4 regions of the Streptomyces sp. NPDC021093 genome follow, and region 2 is predicted to be linked to each of the others. Evidence: riboswitches for the same ligand, from Rfam matches in the RefSeq annotation. Region 2 holds a riboswitch; each other region holds the start of a gene.
What was found. A riboswitch is a leader RNA that binds a small molecule or an ion and turns the genes downstream of it on or off. The one in region 2 is predicted to bind cobalamin.

Region 1: another riboswitch for cobalamin. It lies ahead of ACH4SP_RS18705 (cobalamin biosynthesis protein); the one in region 2 lies ahead of ACH4SP_RS26820 (CoA-acylating methylmalonate-semialdehyde dehydrogenase).
Region 3: another riboswitch for cobalamin. It lies ahead of metE (5-methyltetrahydropteroyltriglutamate--homocysteine S-methyltransferase); the one in region 2 lies ahead of ACH4SP_RS26820 (CoA-acylating methylmalonate-semialdehyde dehydrogenase).
Region 4: another riboswitch for cobalamin. It lies ahead of ACH4SP_RS38685 (ribonucleoside-diphosphate reductase subunit alpha); the one in region 2 lies ahead of ACH4SP_RS26820 (CoA-acylating methylmalonate-semialdehyde dehydrogenase).

The regions. Positions count from the first base shown of each region.
Region 1 is NZ_JBIRQJ010000005.1:618,687-622,103, reverse strand. Features, by position in the region: gene ACH4SP_RS18715 (anion permease) at 1-1,149, shown strand, start outside; gene ACH4SP_RS18710 (hypothetical protein) at 1,163-1,384, shown strand; cobalamin riboswitch at 1,498-1,636, shown strand; gene ACH4SP_RS18705 (cobalamin biosynthesis protein) at 1,673-2,665, shown strand; gene ACH4SP_RS18700 (cobyric acid synthase) at 2,662-3,417, shown strand, end outside.
Region 2 is NZ_JBIRQJ010000008.1:428,580-431,996, forward strand. Features, by position in the region: gene ACH4SP_RS26810 (hypothetical protein) at 1-485, shown strand, start outside; gene ACH4SP_RS26815 (PPOX class F420-dependent oxidoreductase) at 550-1,023, shown strand; cobalamin riboswitch at 1,111-1,289, shown strand; gene ACH4SP_RS26820 (CoA-acylating methylmalonate-semialdehyde dehydrogenase) at 1,518-3,017, shown strand; gene ACH4SP_RS26825 (acyl-CoA dehydrogenase family protein) at 3,014-3,417, shown strand, end outside.
Region 3 is NZ_JBIRQJ010000002.1:658,921-662,337, reverse strand. Features, by position in the region: gene aceB (malate synthase A) at 1-379, shown strand, start outside; gene ACH4SP_RS07930 (3-hydroxybutyryl-CoA dehydrogenase) at 376-1,281, shown strand; cobalamin riboswitch at 1,455-1,673, shown strand; gene metE (5-methyltetrahydropteroyltriglutamate--homocysteine S-methyltransferase) at 1,837-3,417, shown strand, end outside.
Region 4 is NZ_JBIRQJ010000017.1:20,598-24,014, reverse strand. Features, by position in the region: gene ACH4SP_RS38685 (ribonucleoside-diphosphate reductase subunit alpha) at 1-1,567, opposite strand, end outside; cobalamin riboswitch at 1,707-1,848, opposite strand; gene ACH4SP_RS38680 (GNAT family N-acetyltransferase) at 1,919-2,419, opposite strand; gene ACH4SP_RS38675 (CstA-like transporter-associated (seleno)protein) at 2,575-2,763, opposite strand; gene ACH4SP_RS38670 (carbon starvation CstA family protein) at 2,880-3,417, opposite strand, start outside.

The DNA of each region.
Region 1 (3,417 bases), on a different contig from region 2:
GCCATGTCCGCCGTGCTCAACCTCGTTGGTGCTTTCCTCTCCGTCGAGGTCGCGAAGACGATCTCCGGCGGGCTCATCAACGAGAGCGGCATCACCACAGAAGTGATCTTCGCGGCGCTCGTCGGCGCGATCCTCTGGAACCTGTTGACCTGGCTGATCGGCCTGCCGTCCAGTTCCTCCCACGCACTCTTCGGCGGCCTCATCGGCGCCACACTGATGTCGGTCGGCACCTCGGGCGTCAACGGCAGCGTCGTCATCACCAAGGTGCTGCTGCCCGCGATCGCCGCGCCGATCGTGGCCGGCATCGCCGCCTACCTCGCCACGAAGCTCACCTTCAAGCTGGCGTCCAAGACCGACGAGAAGTCCACCGCCAAGGGCTACCGGGCGGGCCAGATCGCCTCCGCCGGTCTCGTCTCGCTCGCGCACGGCACCAACGACGCGCAGAAGACCATGGGCGTCATCACCCTGGCCCTGGTCACCGGCAACGTGCTGGCCCCCGGCGCGAACCCGCCCCTGTGGGTCATCGTCTCGGCCGGTGTCGCCATCGCCGCCGGTACCTACCTCGGCGGCTGGCGCATCATCCGCACCATGGGCAAGGGCCTCACCGACCTCCGTCCGCCGCAGGGCTTCGCCGCCCAGACCGGCGCCGCGACGGTCATCCTGGCCTCCTCGCACCTCGGCTTCTCCCTCTCCACCACCCAGGTCTGCTCCGGCTCCGTGATGGGCGCCGGACTCGGCCGCAAGGGCGGCGTCGTCCGCTGGTCGACCGCGACCCGGATGTTCGTCGCCTGGGGTCTGACGCTGCCGGCGGCCGGCCTGGTCGCCGCCGCCGCGGAGTACCTGACGGGTCAGGGCGCCTGGGGCGTCACCGTCGTGGCGGTCCTGCTGGTCGCGGGCTCCGGCGTGATCTGGGCCCTGTCGCGCCGCAAGCCGGTCGACCACACCAACGTCACCGCCGACGACCTGGACGCGCCGGCCCCGGCCGAGCCCGCGGGCGTCGTCACGACCGCCATGGCGGCGGTCACCCCGCCCCCGGCCGGTGTGTTCCCGCACGAGGCCACGCACACCACGACGGGCGACCTCAAGGCCACCCTCCACTCCCCCGCCGGAACCCCCACCGAGGCGGCCCGCCCGGCCGCATCGGTCTAAGGACGCACACGACATGAACATCGACTGGGCAGCTCTCGGCACCGTCTTCGGCGTCAGCCTCGTGGCCACCGTGGGTCTGGTGGGCCTGTTCACCCTCGGCATCGTGGGCCTCTCCAAGCAGGAGAGCGCCGCCGCTTCGGGCGGTTCCGCAACCATGGCGCGCACCGGCGCGTACGCCTGCTTCGCGCTGTGCGCGGCGGCCGTGGCGTACGGAATCTTCCTGATCGTCGTCTGAACCCGCACTTCGCCCCACCCCGCCGCCCCGCGCCCCGTGCGCGGGGCGGTTCTGCGTACGCCCCTCGGGCCCGGGGAGCACCGCAGGTCAAGCCCAGGTTGACGGGTGTTCTCGGGGCGTGGTGGACTGCCGGAGCCAATACGGCGGCATGGAGAGGAAGCCGGTGCGAATCCGGCGCGGTCCCGCCACTGTCACGTACCGACCCACCCGGTCGTACGGAAGCCAGGAACTCCCAGCCGCTCGTCACGTCGAACCAGGGCGCGGACCCTGAGTTAAGGACACATCGCCATGCCCGGCTGCGGAACCCGCAGTTCAGCCGCCCCCTGTCCGAGTTCCGCCCGCGTCTTCGCCTACGGCGCCGCCGCCGGACTGCTCGGCGACCTCCTGCTCGGCGATCCCCGGCGGGGCCACCCCGTCGCCGCCTTCGGACGTGCCGCCGGCGCGGTGGAGCGGACGCTGTGGCGCGACCACCGCGGCTGGGGCGCACTGCACACCCTGGTCTGTGTCGGCGGAGCCGCCGGAGCGGCGGCCGTCGCCGCGCGCGCCGTACGCCGCTCCCCCGTCGCTTCCGTCGTCCTGACCGCCGCCGCCACCTGGTCCGTTGTCGGCGGTACGTCGCTGGGGCGCGAGGCCCGTGCCGTCGGCGGGGCGCTCGCCGCCGGTGACCTCGACGTCGCCCGCGAGCGGCTGCCGCACCTGTGCGGGCGGGACCCGCAGGCCCTGGACGGGCAGCAGATGGCGCGCGCGGTCGTGGAGTCGGTCGCCGAGAACACCTCGGACGCGGTCGTGGGCGCGCTGGTCTGGGGCGCGGTCGGCGGCGTGCCGGGGCTGGTGGCCTTCCGCGCGGTGAACACCCTGGACGCGATGGTCGGCCACAAGTCGGCGCGCTACCGGCGCTACGGGTGGGCGTCGGCCCGCCTCGACGACGTCGCGGGCTGGCCGGGTGCCCGGCTGACGGCCGCACTGGCGGTGCTGGCCGGGGACGACTCGCGGGGTGCTCTCGCGGCCTGGCGGACGGATGCGTCGAAGCACCCGAGCCCCAACGCGGGCCCGGTGGAGTCCTCGTTCGCGGGCGCCCTGGGCGTCACGCTCGGCGGGACGCTGTCGTACGCGGGGCGGGTGGAGCACCGGGCGGTGCTCAACGGGGACACCGGGCGGCCCGTGGCCGTACCGGACATCGAGCGTGCGGTGCGGCTGTCGCGCCGGGTGAATGTGCTGGCGCTGGCCGTGTGTGCGGCGGGGCGGCTGGCGTTCTCGTACGCGAAGGGGCGTAACTCATGAGTGGCGGCGGGCTGTTGGTCGCGGGGACCACGTCGGACGCGGGCAAGAGCGTGGTCACGGCGGGGATCTGCCGGTGGCTGGTGCGGCAGGGGGTGAAGGTCGCCCCGTTCAAGGCGCAGAACATGTCGCTGAACTCGTTCGTGACGCGCGAGGGCGCGGAGATCGGGCGCGCCCAGGCGATGCAGGCGCAGGCGGCGCGGGTCGAGCCGACCGCGCTCATGAACCCGGTGCTGCTCAAGCCGGGCAGTGACAGGTCCAGCCAGGTGGTGCTGCTCGGCAAGCCGGTGGGCGAGATGAGCGCGCGGGGCTTCTTCGGCACGGCGGGCGGCAAGGAGTACGGCAAGGGCGTACAGGGCGGCCACCGGGAGGCGCTGCTCGGGACGGTGACCGAGTGCCTGGCCCAGCTGCGCGGCCAGTACGACGCGGTGATCTGCGAGGGCGCGGGAAGCCCCGCGGAGATCAATCTGCGCCGTACGGACATCGTGAACATGGGGATCGCGCGGGCCGCCGACTTCCCGGTGGTGGTGGTCGGGGACATCGACCGCGGTGGTGTCTTCGCGTCGTTCTTCGGTACGACGGCGCTGCTCGCGCGGGAGGACCAGCGGCTGGTCGCGGGGTACTTGGTGAACAAGTTCCGGGGCGATGTGTCGCTGCTTGAGCCGGGTCTCGACATGCTGGAGGACCTGACCGGGCGCAAGACGTACGGCGTGCTGCCGTTCGCGCACGGGCTCGGCATCGACGAGGAGGACGGC
Region 2 (3,417 bases):
ACCCGGGCGGCGGCTTCAGGTACCAGCCGGGCGACACCTCCCCGCAGCCGTACGCCTCCATCGACGGGCTGCGCGCGGTCTCGGGCGGCGGCTTCACCACCGCGCCGCCGACCCCGGTGACGGCCGGAGCTCCCCAGTGGGTGGCCGAGTCCGCCTTCACCCCCGGCACCCCGGCCAAGCTGGCACTGACCGTCGACAACGGGACCGGCACCCTCCAGGCCTGCTCGGTCGCCCTCACGCCGACCGGTACGACCGCCACACTGGGCGACGTCCTGAACGCCGCGGCGAGTGCGGCGACCCCGGCGGGCTGTGTCACCGGGGTGACGCCCGCATCCGGCACCGGAGCGATCACCGCCCTCAACGGAACAGCCAATTCCGGCGCCGCCACCTGGAAGGTCAGCCTGGACGGCGCGGCCTTCGCGGGCGCTGCCCGCAACACGGTGATCCACGTGGGGGACACCGTCGCGCTGCGCTTCGGCAGTTGATCAGTACCCGTACTCTCGAAGGAGTCGATGTACCCACCACTGATCGGAGCGCCTGATGCACACCATGACCGAGGAAGAGTGGCGTGCCTTCGTCCTCACCGGCACCCGCACGGGCAAGCTGGCGACCAATCGCAAGGACGGCCGCCCGCACGTCACCCCGGTGTGGTTCCTGATCGACGAGGGCGGTGAAGACGGCGACGGCTGCGAGGCCGGGGGAGCCGAGGGCCGTGCTGACGCACCCCGCATCGTCTTCACCACCTGGCACGAGTCGCTGAAGTGCAAGTCGCTGCTCCGCGAGCCGCGCTTCTCTCTGTGCGTCGACGACCAGACACCGCCCTTCAGCTACGTGATGCTGGAATGCACGGCGGAGTTCACCGAGGATCCGGTCGAACTCCGCACCTGGGCCACCCGCATCGGCAGCCGGTACATGGGCCCGGAGAACGGGGCCGCCTACGGGGAGCGGAACTCCGTCCCCGGCGAGTACCTGGTGCGCGCCAGGGTCGACCGGGTGGTGGCCTTCGGCGGCATCGCCGACTGAGCCGACGGAGCCGACTGAGCAGGCAAAGCCAGCAGTGCCGTAGCGGCCGGGCGCAAGAGAGGGGGTGGACTTACTAGGACGTCCAACTATATGTTCGTGACACAAGGTCCGCGGTGCAGGGAAGCCGGTGTGAATCCGGCACGGTCCCGCCACTGTGACCGGGGAGTGTGCCGTCGTCCCCACGCCACTGGCGAAGTCTGCCGGGAAGGCGGGCGGCACGCGAAGATCCGGGAGTCAGGATACCGGCCGCGGAACGTTCCGTGTTTTCCACGAGGATGGAGCAGACACGCATGGCACCGGTCTCTACACACGACCCTGGTGATCCGGCGGAGCGCGGTCAACTCACCCCGCGCTCATAGGACTTCGAGACTCCCCTTCACCGTCTCGCGGCCCGCTGTCCCACGGCCCGCACCCGGCGGCGCACCCACCCGTGCGCACCCGCCGGGGGCCCGCCGTGCCGTCCCCGGATCTCACCTGACGAGAGCAGGCACACCATGGTCCGTGAACTCAGCCACTTCATCGGCGGCAAGCACACCGTCGGCACCTCCGGCCTCTTCGGCGACGTGTACGACCCCAACACCGGCACCGTCCAGGCCCGCGTCCCCCTCGCGAGCCGCGCCGACACCGAGGCGGCCATTGCCGACGCTGCCAACGCCCAGCAGGAATGGGCAGATTGGAACCCGCAGCGGCGCGCCCGCGTCCTGCTTCGCTTCCTCCAGCTCGTCGAGGAGGAGCGCGACCCGCTGGCCCGGATGTTGTCCGCCGAGCACGGCAAGACGGTCGCCGACGCGCACGGAGACCTCCAACGCGGCCTGGAAGTGGTGGAGTTCGCCGCCGGGATCCCGCACCTCCTCAAGGGCGAGTTCACCGACAACGCGGGCACCGGCATCGATGTGCACTCGCTGCGCTCCCCGATCGGCGTCGTCGCCGGGATCACCCCGTTCAACTTCCCCGCGATGATCCCCCTGTGGAAGGCCGCACCCGCTCTCGCCTGCGGAAACGCATTCATCCTCAAGCCGTCCGAGCGCGACCCGTCCGTACCGCTGCGGCTCGCCGAACTCTTCCTGGAGGCCGGCCTGCCGCCCGGCGTGCTCAACGTCGTCAACGGCGGCAAGGAAGCCGTCGACACCCTCCTGGAGGACCCCCGCGTCGAAGCGCTCGGCTTCGTCGGCTCCACCCCGATCGCCGCGCACATCTACGCCACGGCCGCCGCGCACGGCAAGCGCGCCCAGTGCTTCGGCGGCGCCAAGAACCACATGATCGTGATGCCGGACGCCGACCTCGACCAGGCGGTGGACGCCCTGATCGGTGCCGGATACGGGTCGGCGGGGGAGCGCTGCATGGCGATCTCGGTGGCCGTGCCCGTCGGCGAGGAGACCGCGGACCGGCTCGTCGCCGCACTCAAGGAGCGCATCGCGGCGCTGCGCATCGGTCGCTCCGACGACCCGGACGCCGACTTCGGCCCCCTGGTCAGCAGGGACGCACTCGACCGGGTCCAGCGCTATGTGGGCATCGGCGTCGTCGAAGGAGCCGAACTCGTCGTCGACGGGCGGGACTTCACCCTCCCGGGCCACGAGAACGGGTTCTTCGCCGGAGCCTCCCTCTTCGACCGGGTCTCCCCGCAGATGCGGATCTACCGCGAGGAGATCTTCGGCCCCGTCCTGTGCGTCGTACGCGCCGCCGACTACGAGGAGGCACTGCGCCTGCCCAGCGAGCACCCGTACGGAAACGGCGTCGCGATCTTCACCCGGGACGGCGACACCGCCCGCGACTTCACCCGCCGGGTCAACACCGGCATGGTCGGCGTCAACGTCCCCATCCCGGTCCCCGTCGCCTACCACACCTTCGGCGGCTGGAAGCGGTCCGGCTTCGGCGACCTGAACCAGCACGGCCCGGACGCCATCCGCTTCTACACCCGCACGAAGACCGTCACCTCGCGCTGGCCGTCGGGCGCCAGGGAAGGCGCGAGCTTCACGATCCCGACGATGGGATGAGCGCCGTGCCCACCACCATGTCCAGCACCGCGCCCACTTCGCTCACCGAGGACCAGCAGGCCCTCGTCGAGACCACCCTCGACTTCGCACAGGACCACCTCGCCCCGCACGCCGTCCGCTGGGACCAGGAGAAGCACTTCCCCGTCGACGTGCTGCGCAAGGCCGCCGGGCTCGGACTCGGCGGTGTGTACGTACGGGAGGACGCGGGCGGCAGCGGACTCAGCCGCGCCGACGGAGTCCTGGTCTTCGAAGCCCTCGCCTCCGGCTGCCCGTCCGTCGCCGGCTACCTCTCCATCCACAACATGGTCGCCTGGATGGTCGATTCGTACGGAACCGAGGAGCAGCGCACCCGTCTGCTGCCCCGGCTGTGCACCATGGACGACCTCGGCAGCTACTGCCT
Region 3 (3,417 bases), on a different contig from region 2:
CGCGGTCCGCCGCTCCGGCGGCACTCCCACCCCGGAGGGCATCCGCACCAACGTCTCCATCGCGCTGCGCTACTTCGACGCCTGGCTGCGCGGAGAGGGCGCCGTCCCCCTGAACGGCCTGGTGGAGGACGCGTCGACAGCCGAGATCGCCCGCGCCCAGATCTGGCAGTGGATCCGGCACGGCTGCGTCACCCGTGACGCGGTGCGCCGGATCGTGGACGAGGAGGTGGCCGCCCTGGGCGCCGAGTACCCGTGGGCACAGGTCGACGAGGTCCGCGCGCTCTTCGAACGTGCCGCCCTGGCAAGGGACTTGCCCGCCTTCTTCACCACCGACGCCTACACCCGCCACCTCGTCACCAAGTCCGGAGGCCGCTCGTGAACACTCCGATCAGCACGAACGCCCCGATCAGCACGAACGCGACGATCAGCAGGGTCGGCATCGTCGGCGGCGGGCAGATGGGCGCCGGAATCGCGGAGGTCTGCGCACGCGCCGGGCTGCACACGGTCGTCTGCGAGGCCGACGCCCTCGCCGCCCGCGCGGCTCGCGAACGCGTCGCCGTCTCCCTGGAACGCGCCGTCCAGCGCGGCAAGCTGGACCGCATCTCCGCCGAGTACGCCATGGAGCGGCTGGTCTTCACCGGCAGCCTCGACGACCTCGCCGACCGGCAACTCGTCGTCGAGGCCGTCGTGGAGAACCCCGCCGCCAAGACGGAGGTCTTCGCCGCGCTCGACAAGATCGTCGAGGACCCCGAAGCCGTACTGGCCACCAACACCTCCTCGATCCCCGTCATGCGCCTGGGCATGGCCACCCGCCGCGCGGACCGCGTCCTGGGGCTGCACTTCTTCAACCCGGTGCCCGTCCTCCCGCTCGTCGAGGTGGTGACCTCGCTCCACACGTCGCCCCAGGCGGTCGCCCTCGCCGAGGAGTTCGCCACCACGGCGCTCGGCAAGACCGTGGTCCGCTCCCAGGACCGCGCCGGATTCGTCGTCAACGCCCTCCTCGTCCCGTATCTCCTCTCCGCGATCCGGATGGCCGAGTCCGGGTTCGCCACCGCCGCCGACCTCGACGCCGGCATGGAACTGGGCTGCGCGCACCCCATGGGACCGCTGAAGCTCGCCGACCTGATCGGTCTGGACACGGTCGCCTCCATCGCGGAGTCCCTCTACGACGAGTTCAAGGAACCGCTGTACGCCCCGCCGCCACTGCTCCAGCGGATGGTCGAGGCGGGACTGCTCGGCCGCAAGACGGGCCGCGGATTCCACCGGTACGACCAGGGCTGAGGGGCCAGGGCCGGTCGCGGCGCCGAGGGGCGTGCGACAGGGGAGAAGCCGGGTGCGCCAAGGGCGGGAGGTCCGCGGCGCACCCGGCCGCACGCTTGATTCCCGCTGGAAACCGTGTCTCTTTTCACGCTCCGGAGTACGAACCCCCGTGACGGCAGGGGGTCTCGGCGCCTAGTGTGTCGGGTGCAACTGGTTCGCCCTGCCCGCCAGGCAGGCGCGTCGTAAGAGGGAACCCGGTGAGAATCCGGGACTGCCCCGCAGCGGTAAGTGGGAACGACCGCCGTCATGAGCACTGGGTCCGGCCAAGGACCCGGGAAGCGACGGCCAGTAGGAATCTGCCCCGGCAGGTGTGCCCGCGAGTCCGAAGACCTGCCCGTTGCCCGTACGCGACCGTTCGCGTGCGGACATCCCGGTGACCTCGTGGGCGGGTCGGCGTACATATCAGGTGGAGACCGCGCCCGTCGCGCGCGTGCCGATCCACCTGGTTCCGTCATCCCTTCGCGTCCGTGATCCGTCTCCGGGATTCTCAGGAGTCATCTCGCGAAGGAGATTTCCGTGACAGCGAAGTCCGCAGCCGCGGCAGCACGATCCACCGTGTACGGCTACCCCCGCCAGGGCCAGAACCGTGAGCTCAAGAAGGCCATCGAGGGCTACTGGAAGGGCCGCGTCACCGCCGCCGCCCTCCAGGAGGCCGCGAAGGACCTGCGCCGCACGAACTGGCAGCAGCTGGCCGACGCCGGCATCCACGAGGTGCCCACCGGTGACTTCTCGTACTACGACCACGTCCTGGACACCAGTGTCATGGTCGGCGCTGTCCCCGCCCGCCACCGCGGCGCCGTCGCCGCCGACGTCCTCGACGGCTACTTCGCCATGGCACGCGGAAACCAGGACGTGGCACCCCTGGAAATGACCAAGTGGTTCGACACCAACTACCACTACCTCGTACCTGAGTTGGGCCCGGACACCGTCTTCGCGGCCGACTCCACCAAGCAGGTCGCCGAGCTGAAGGAGGCCCTCGCGCTCGGCCACACCGCGCGCCCGGTCCTCGTCGGCCCGGTCACCTATCTGCTGCTCGCCAAGCCCGCCCCCGGTGTCGCAGCCGACTTCGAGCCGCTCACCCTGCTGGACCGGCTGCTGCCCGTGTACGCCGAGGTCCTCGCCGACCTCCGGGCGGCCGGGGCCGAATGGGTGCAGCTGGACGAGCCCGCCCTGGTCCAGGACCGCACCCCGGCGGAGCTGAACGCCGCCGCCCGCACCTACCGCGAGCTGGGTGCCCTCACCGACCGGCCGCAACTCCTCGTCGCCTCCTACTTCGACCGGCTCGGCGACGCCCTCCCGGTGCTCGCCAAGGCGCCGATCGAGGGTCTGGCACTGGACTTCACCGATGCCGCGGCCGCCAACCTCGACGCGCTGGCCGCGGTCGGCGGGCTGCCCGGCAAGCGCCTGATCGCGGGCGTCGTCAACGGCCGCAACATCTGGATCAACGACTTCGAGAAGTCCCTCAGCACGCTCGGCACCCTCCTCGGCCTCGCCGACCGGGTCGACGTGGCCGCCTCCTGCTCCCTCCTGCACGTCCCCCTCGACGCACAGGCCGAACGCGACGTCGACCCGCAGATCCTCCGCTGGCTGGCCTTCGCCCGGCAGAAGACGACCGAGATCGTCACGCTGACCAGGGGCCTGACCCAGGGCACCTCGGCCATCACCGCCGAACTCGCCGCGAACCGCGCCGACCTGGCCTCCCGCGCCAATTCCCCCATCACCCACGACCCGGCCGTCCGCAACCGGGTCGCCGCCGTCACCGACGCGGACGGCCGCCGCTCCGCACCGTACGAGGAGCGGGCCACCGCCCAGCGCGCCCACCTCGGGCTCCCGCTGCTGCCCACGACCACCATCGGGTCGTTCCCGCAGACCACCGAGCTGCGCACCGCGCGCGCCGACCTGCGCGCCGGACGCATCGACACGGCGGGCTACGAGGAGCGCATCGAGTCCGAGATCCGTGACGTCCTCTCCTTCCAGGAGAAGGCCGGCATCGACGTCCTGGTGCACGGCGAGCCCGAGCGCAACGACATGGTGCAGTACTTCGCCGAACAGCTCACCGGCTACCTGGCCACCCAGCACGGCTGGGTCCAGTCCTAC
Region 4 (3,417 bases), on a different contig from region 2:
GCTTGAAGAAGACGTCCTGGAGACCCATGGCGCCGAGGCCCACCGGACGCCACTTCGAGTTGGAGTTCCCGGCCTGCTCGGTCGGGTAGAAGTTGATGTCCACGACGCGGTCGAGGAAGGTGACGGCCGTGCGGACCGTCTCGTCCAGGCGGTCCCAGTCGATGTCGCGGGTGGCGGTGTCGACGAAGGCGCCCATGTTGACCGAGCCGAGGTTGCAGACGGCGGTCTCGCCGTCGTTCGTGACCTCAAGGATCTCGGTGCAGAGGTTGGAGGAGTGGACCGTGTGGCCCGGCTCCGCCGTCTGGTTGGCGGTGCGGTTGGAGGCGTCCTTGAACGTCATCCAGCCGTTGCCGGTCTGCGCGAGGGTGCGCATCATGCGGCCGTACAGCTCGCGCGCCGACATCGACTTCTTGGCGAGACCGGCGGCCTCCGCCTTGCGGTAGGCGGCGTCGAACTCCTCGCCCCACAGGTCCACCAGCTCGGGGACGTCGGCGGGGGAGAAGAGCGACCACTGGCCGTCCTGGTCCACGCGGCGCATGAACTCGTCCGGGATCCAGTGCGCCAGGTTCAGGTTGTGCGTACGGCGGGCGTCCTCGCCGGTGTTGTCGCGGAGCTCCAGGAACTCCTCGATGTCCGCGTGCCAGGTCTCCAGGTAGACGGCGGCGGCGCCCTTGCGCCGGCCGCCCTGGTTCACGGCCGCGACCGAGGCGTCCAGGGTCTTCAGGAACGGCACGATGCCGTTCGAGTGACCGTTGGTGCCGCGGATCAGGGAGCCGCGGGCGCGGATGCGGGAGTACGAGAGACCGATGCCGCCGGCGTGCTTGGAGAGGCGCGCGACCTGGTGGTAGCGGTCGTAGATCGAGTCCAGCTCGTCCATCGGGGAGTCGAGGAGGTAGCAGGACGACATCTGGGGGTGGCGGGTGCCGGAGTTGAAGAGCGTCGGCGAGGACGGGAGGTAGTCCAGGCGGCTCATCAGGCGGTACAGCGAGGCGACCTCGGCGAGAGCCCGCTCGCTGTCGTCCTCGGCCAGACCGGAGGCCACGCGCAGCATGAAGTGCTGCGGGGTCTCGATGACCTGGCGGGTGATCGGGTGGCGCAGCAGGTAGCGGCTGTAGACCGTGCGCAGGCCGAAGTACTCGAAGCGGTCGTCGCCGTCCAGGTCGACCAGCTCGTCCAGAGCCGCCGCGTGCTTGGCGACGAAGTCGGCCGTACGGTCCGCGATGAGCCCTTCGCGGTGGCCGACGGAGACGGACTCGGAGAAGCAGTTCACGCCCTGGGTGGCTGCTTCGTCCCGGATCGTACGGGCGAGCAGGCGGGCCGCGAGGCGCGAGTACGCCGGGTCCTCGGAGATGAGTCCTGCGGCGGACTCGGTGGCGAGCTCTCGCAGCTCGGCGGCGTCCGAGCGTGCGTTGCGCCCACGCAGGGCGGCGGCTGCGACCCGGCCGGGGTCGGTGTCGGGCAGGTCGGCGGTGAGGTCGGTCAGGGTGCGCAGGAGCGCGGTCCCGGGCGCGTCCTGGCTGTCCTGAGACTGTTGTGCGGTGGCCGGATCGACTGGCGCGATGGTCACGTGGGGGCTCTCCCTCGCTCGGCGCGGGGCCTGCGGCGGAGGGGGCGCGCGGGCACACGGCACCCCGGAAAGGGGCGCACGTCGCCTGGCGTCCACCGGCCCAACCACGAGGCCCGGACGTATCGGTATCCGGTTCGGTCGAGCCGGATGCGCTGTCGGCAGGTCCTCGGACTTGGCGGTACGCAAAAGCGCACATGACACACCGTTGCGGGACAGTTCCGGATTCTCACCGGATTCCCCTGCGACGACAGCGAGCACGAGCATACATGTGGTGGGTCCTCGTTGGAGAACCCACCACATCTTGTGTCGCGCGTCGCGAGGCTTCACAAGTGGAAGCGGGCCAGATGGGTCCTAGAGCTCCAGTTTGTACGTCAACAGGGACAGTCCAGGCACCGGTTCCCAGTCCCGTTCCGGCGTCCGTACGAAGCCCAGCCGCTCGTAGATCCGGTGTGCCCCGAGCATGGTCGGCTGGGTCGACATCACCAGCCGTACGACGCCCTCCTCGGCCTTCGCACGGGCTATGCAGGCGCGTACGAGGCTCTCGCCCGCCCCGCGCCCCCTGGCCCGGTGCGCGACCGCGAGCATGCGGAACTCGGCCTCGCCGGGGACGGCGATGTCCTGCAGCTCGGTGCCCTGCGGGGCGTAGGTGACGGTGCCGAGGAGCGTGCCGTCGGCATCGGCGGCGACCAGCAGGTCGGCCCGGGCGGCACGGGAGGCGGCGTCGCGCAGCACGAGCAGATACGGATCCTCCGCGCCGTCGTCGAGGAAGCCGTCGTCGAGGGAGACGCGGGCGGTGATCTCGCCGACCTCGGTGTATTCGTGGGGCTCGGCGAGCCTGATCGTGATGTCCATGGAGGGCAGTGTGCAACGCGTACGGCCCGGCGGCCCACCCCGTTTCGAGGGGCGGGACACCAGGCCGTACGAGAGGGCTCAGCGGGTCCTCAGCGAGGTCCTGACGGATCCTGACGAGGTCCTGGCAGGTCCTCGGCGAGGTGCGGGCGAGGTGCTCAGCAGCAGCGGAAGCCCGACCTGGGGTCGCCCTCGCGGGCGTCCGTGCGGCTGCGCTCGAAGGCGCGGCGGGTCATCACCCGGGCGCCCGGGTCGTGCGACCGGGCGTGTGCGACATACCGGTCGTACGTCGCCTCTCCGGTCACTTCCCGTACGTACCAACGCAGTCGGCCCAGCCGGTGGCGCACCGCGGCGACGGTCCGGGCGGTGACGCTCCGGGCGCCGGTGGTCCGTGCACCGGCGGCCCGGGTACTGGCGGTCCGGGCGTCGGCGGTCCGGGCGTCGGCGGTCCGGGCGGTGGTGTTCACACCTTCTCCTCCTCGCTTCCGCGCGGGCCGCCCTCCGGGCCGACGCCCGCCGCGACCAGCTCCGCCTTCTCCTCCTTGGTGGCGAAGAGCGAGGCGGGGGCGACGATCTTCGACTCGACGTAGGGGGTTTCGCTGAGCGTGACCGCGGCCGGGTGGCGGATCGCCTTCAGGCAGGCGCGGCAGGCCTCGAAGAGGACCACGACGATCAGCACGGCGAAGAGGATCGAAAGGACCCCGTCGACCGTGGAGTTGGTGACGATGGTCTCCATCTGGTCGCGGTTCTTGGCGAGTCCGACCTTGTCGAGGCCCTTGTCGAGTGCGCTCTGGTAGACGTCGCGCTGGGCGAAGAAGCCCACCTTCGGGTCGGCGGAGAAGATCTTCTGCCAGCTCGCGGTGAGCGTCACCGCCACGTCCCAGAGCAGCGGAACGGCCGTCACCCAGGCCCACTTGAGGCGGCCGGACTTGATCAGCAGGGTGGTGCAGACGGCGAGTGCGACGGCGGCGAGCAGCTGGTTGGCGATGCCGAACAGCGGG